2 regions of the Vibrio campbellii CAIM 519 genome follow, and region 2 is predicted to be linked to the other one. Evidence: predicted binding sites of a transcription regulator. Region 2 holds the regulator's gene; the other holds the start of a gene.
The links. The regulator CRP, encoded in region 2, controls carbon source genes, mostly activating them, when cyclic AMP is high. The targets are predictions, from matches to a motif close to TGTGANNNNNNTCACA.
Positions count from the first base shown of each region.

Region 1: the regulator CRP is predicted to act here: its motif matches at 1,351-1,366, upstream of A8140_RS12595 (NupC/NupG family nucleoside CNT transporter).

Region 1 is NZ_CP015863.1:2,630,079-2,632,285, forward strand. Features, by position in the region: gene A8140_RS12595 (NupC/NupG family nucleoside CNT transporter) at 1-1,206, opposite strand, end outside; gene A8140_RS12600 (TatD family hydrolase) at 1,411-2,184, opposite strand; gene A8140_RS25405 (DUF5363 family protein) at 2,171-2,207, opposite strand, start outside.
Region 2 is NZ_CP015863.1:3,035,068-3,037,274, forward strand. Features, by position in the region: gene A8140_RS14575 (phosphoribulokinase) at 1-526, shown strand, start outside; gene crp (cAMP-activated global transcriptional regulator CRP) at 766-1,398, shown strand; gene A8140_RS14585 (DUF1338 domain-containing protein) at 1,603-2,207, opposite strand, start outside.

The DNA of each region.
Region 1 (2,207 bases), 400 kb from region 2:
TTTAATACCCATGCGAGCGATATCTGAACGACGGTTTGGTGCAAGGCTACCTAGACCACCAAGTAGGATCGCGATAGAAGAAAGGTTCGCGAAGCCACATAGTGCGAATGAGATGATAGCTGTTGTCTTCTCAGACATTACTTCACCAGTTGCCGCAACGACTTGAGCGTTTTCACCAATGTAAGGAACAAAGTTCAAGTATGCAACGAATTCGTTGATTACTAGTTTCTGACCGATGAATGAACCAGCAACAACTGCTTCGTCCCATGGAACACCGATTAGGAATGCTAGTGGAGAGAACGCGTAACCTAGGATAAGTTCTAGTGTTAGTTCAGGCATACCGAACCAACCACCGATGCCACCTAGCATACCGTTGATAAGAGCAATAAGACCTACGAATGCGATTAGCATTGCACCAACGTTTAGTGCTAGTTGTAGACCAGAAGCCGCACCGCCCGCTGCTGCGTCGATTACGTTAGCTGGCTTCTCGTCGCCACCGTCCATTGCTTCTTCGATGTCTTCGTGAGGCTGGTCAGTCTCTGGGTGAAGAATCTTAGCGAATAGTAGACCACCCGGTGCTGCCATGAATGATGCAGCTACTAGGTACTCTAGAGGAACACCCATTGAAGCGTAACCTGCTAGTACACCACCAGCTACAGATGCTAGACCACCACACATTACCGCGAATAGCTCAGATTGAGTCATTTTTGGTACGAATGGACGAACAACTAGAGGTGCTTCAGTTTGACCTACGAAAATGTTAGCTGCTGCAGACATTGATTCCGCACGAGAAGTGCCAAGCGCTTTTTGTAGTGCACCACCAAGAATCTTGATAACCCACTGCATTACGCCAATGTAGTAAAGAACTGAAATCAGTGCAGAGAAAAAGATCAGTGTAGGAAGAACGCGGAATGCGAAGATGAAGCCGCCGCCGCCGAATACTTCGAACATCTTGTCAGAAACAAGACCACCGAATAGGAAAGATGAACCATCGTTACCGTAGTTGATAACGTTAGAAACACCAGTAGAGAAACCGTTTAGTAGATCACGGCCCCAAGGTACGTAAAGAACAAATGCACCAAGGATGAATTGGATAGCAAATGCGCCACCCACAGTTCTAAAGTTGATAGCTTTGCGGTTAGATGAGAATGCAAATGCAATAGCAAGAAGCACTACCATACCGACTAGGCTCATAAACAGGCTCATAGTTTATGACTTCCTTATAAGTTATTTATTGGCGTGTTACAAAATGGAGCTATAAAGCGGGGGCAATTATACTCATGCAGAATCAATTAAAGTAATGCCACCCTCACACTTTCTTATAAGATTCATCATTGATTCACTCCCGTTTGTGAGTTATCTCACAATAAGAAGGGAAACGTTTTCGCTTTTAAACACCATCTTTAGATTTTATTCACATATAAAGAAGGCAGAATTGCTATTTTCCCATAGCTGAGAGGCAATCGATTGCTTGCTTTCTGTATGCAACAGAGAGAGCTCATTCAATACATGAATCAGTTTTGAAGGGTGATTAGGCTCGCCCTGATAGCCAAGTATAGGCATATCCGGAGCGTCCGTTTCTAAAACGATATTCTCAAGTGATAATCTTTGAATCGCGTCGCGAGTTTTATTGGCTCTTGGATAGGTAATTGTGCCTCCGACTCCGATAAGAAAACCTAATCGAACCCATTCCATCGCCTGCTGATGACTGCCAGAGAACGCGTGCAATACACCACCTTTAGGAAGCTTGGCAGCTTTGACTAGTTGGATGAGACGATTATGCGCTTTTCGGCTGTGTAAAATAACGGGCAGATCGAACCGTCTTGCCAGTTCGAATTGCAACTCCAGTGCCTGCTCTTGAAGCTCGGTGGGAACATCTATTGCAAAATCCAAACCGCACTCTCCTATCGCAACGCATTGTCGCTTGGACGAGGAAAGTAACGATTCCAGCTCTGGAACAGACTGCTCAAACCCTGTTTGTAGAAAATAGGGATGAAAGCCCAGCGCGTAATAAAGGTCAGAGTATTGGTTGGCCAGCGCTTGAATACGAGCCCAGTTACTCGGCCCGACGGAAGGAATCAAGATACGCTCTACTCCTTGGTCACGCGCAAGCTCAACTTGATTTGCAAAGTCATCCTGGAAGACCTCGAAGTCAAAATGGCAGTGGGTATCAAACAGTTTCATTGTTTGCTTTCTCTTGCTCTGCT
Region 2 (2,207 bases):
ACCTTGGCAAGATCTGCCTGAAAACAGCGATGTACTGTTCTACGAAGGTTTACACGGTGGCGTGGTGGATGGCGATGTTAATGTGGCGCGTCACGTTGACTTTCTGATTGGCATGGTGCCAATCGTGAACTTGGAATGGATTCAAAAGTTCGTTCGTGACACGCGCGATCGTGGCCACTCAAGAGAAGCGGTAATGGATTCGATCGTGCGCTCGATGGACGATTATCTGAACTACATTACCCCGCAATTTTCCCGCACACATATCAACTTCCAGCGTGTACCGACCGTTGATACTTCCAACCCACTTAACGCCAAAGGCATCCCTAGTTTGGATGAAAGCTTCGTGGTGATCCGCCTACGCGGTATCAAGAATGTCGACTTCCCGTATTTGCTGGCGATGATTGATGGCTCATTCATGTCTCGCCATAACACCATTGTGGTTCCAGGCGGTAAGATGAGCTTTGCAATGGAGCTCATAGTGAGGCCGATCCTGCAGCAACTCATCGAAACTGGGAAAATTGGCTAAAAACCTCGTTAATTGAGTGTTTACTTTTCATACCGTGATCATGTGCACAGTTTTGCTTACAAAATCTCAATCATGGCACGATTAAAATCAAGAAATCGTTTCCGAAAAAGGATACTATTTCTAACCGAAACACAAGAGAGCTTGCAGCATATAAAAAGTGCTCTTATCCTAGTAAGCCCATTCAGGCTTAGCTAAAATATGGATAGCGCAAGCGTACCCTGCAGAGGAAGTGAGATATTATGGTTCTAGGTAAACCTCAAACCGACCCAACATTAGAGTGGTTTCTTTCACACTGTCATATTCATAAGTACCCATCAAAGAGCACGCTAATTCACGCGGGCGAAAAAGCAGAGACTTTGTACTACATCGTTAAAGGTTCTGTTGCGGTTCTTATCAAAGACGAAGAAGGTAAGGAAATGATCCTTTCTTACCTAAACCAAGGCGACTTCATTGGTGAGCTTGGTCTATTCGAAGAAGACCAAGAGCGTACAGCTTGGGTTCGCGCTAAATCTCCTTGTGAAGTGGCAGAGATTTCTTTCAAGAAATTCCGTCAACTTATCCAAGTTAACCCAGACATCCTAATGCGCCTTTCTGCGCAAATGGCTCGTCGTCTACAAGTTACTAGCCAAAAAGTGGGTGACCTAGCGTTCCTAGACGTAACTGGTCGTATCGCTCAGACTCTTCTGAACCTTGCTAAACAGCCAGATGCGATGACGCACCCAGACGGCATGCAAATCAAGATCACTCGTCAAGAGATCGGTCAAATTGTTGGCTGTTCTCGTGAGACAGTAGGCCGTATCTTGAAGATGCTAGAAGAGCAGAACCTAATTTCTGCGCACGGTAAAACTATCGTTGTTTACGGGACTCGTTAATCTCGATTAACGTTTAAAAAATTTAAAAGCCACCAAATGTAAGTTTGGTGGCTTTTTTGTTTTTAAGAGACGAGAATCGGGAACACTGCGTTCCGAAATCGGACTTCGTCCTTCGGGATTAAGCCCTCTAAGGTTCTGAGAGTAAAAACCTCCCGAAGCAAAGCGTTCCCGCATCTCCAGTGCGTAGCACGTTCTCGATTCTTTCTACCCGTTAGTACTCTCGAAGATCTTATCTGCCGATGCAGCCACAAATCCTGGGTACAACTCACCGTTATCCATTGGGTAGCGCTTAGCAAACTCGTAGAAGCCTCCAGGAATCACCTCAACGCCTTCAGTAAAGGTCACTGGCACTTTGTCTGCCATGGTCGACGATTGCTCTAGTAGTACCTCTGGCGTGCCTTTTACTTCACCGCCATTCTCGTTGATGGTAAAGCCTACTGTGCGTAGGTGGTCGTTCACTTGCTTCACTTCTTCATGCTGATTGAGTTGATTCACACTCACTGTGAAGTGGTTCGCTCCGTAACCATGCGCTGCAAGCCAAGAAGCGTATTCACTCTCTTTCGCCAAAGTTTGGAAGTCAGCATAGCTTAGGTCCCACAAACGTCCGCCGTACAAGAAGTCACTGCCTGTCAGTTTAGAAGCATCAACCTGCTCTGCCAGTTTATGAACGATGGCTTGTAGCTCTGGTGAGCACTCATCCACTTTCAATTCACTGATGAAGACCTTTGGCTGCTTCGGATCTGGGTGCTCAAAATGTTTTGCCACCAGCTTTTTGCTTTCAAATACGTAGTCACCACAGGCTTTGTAAC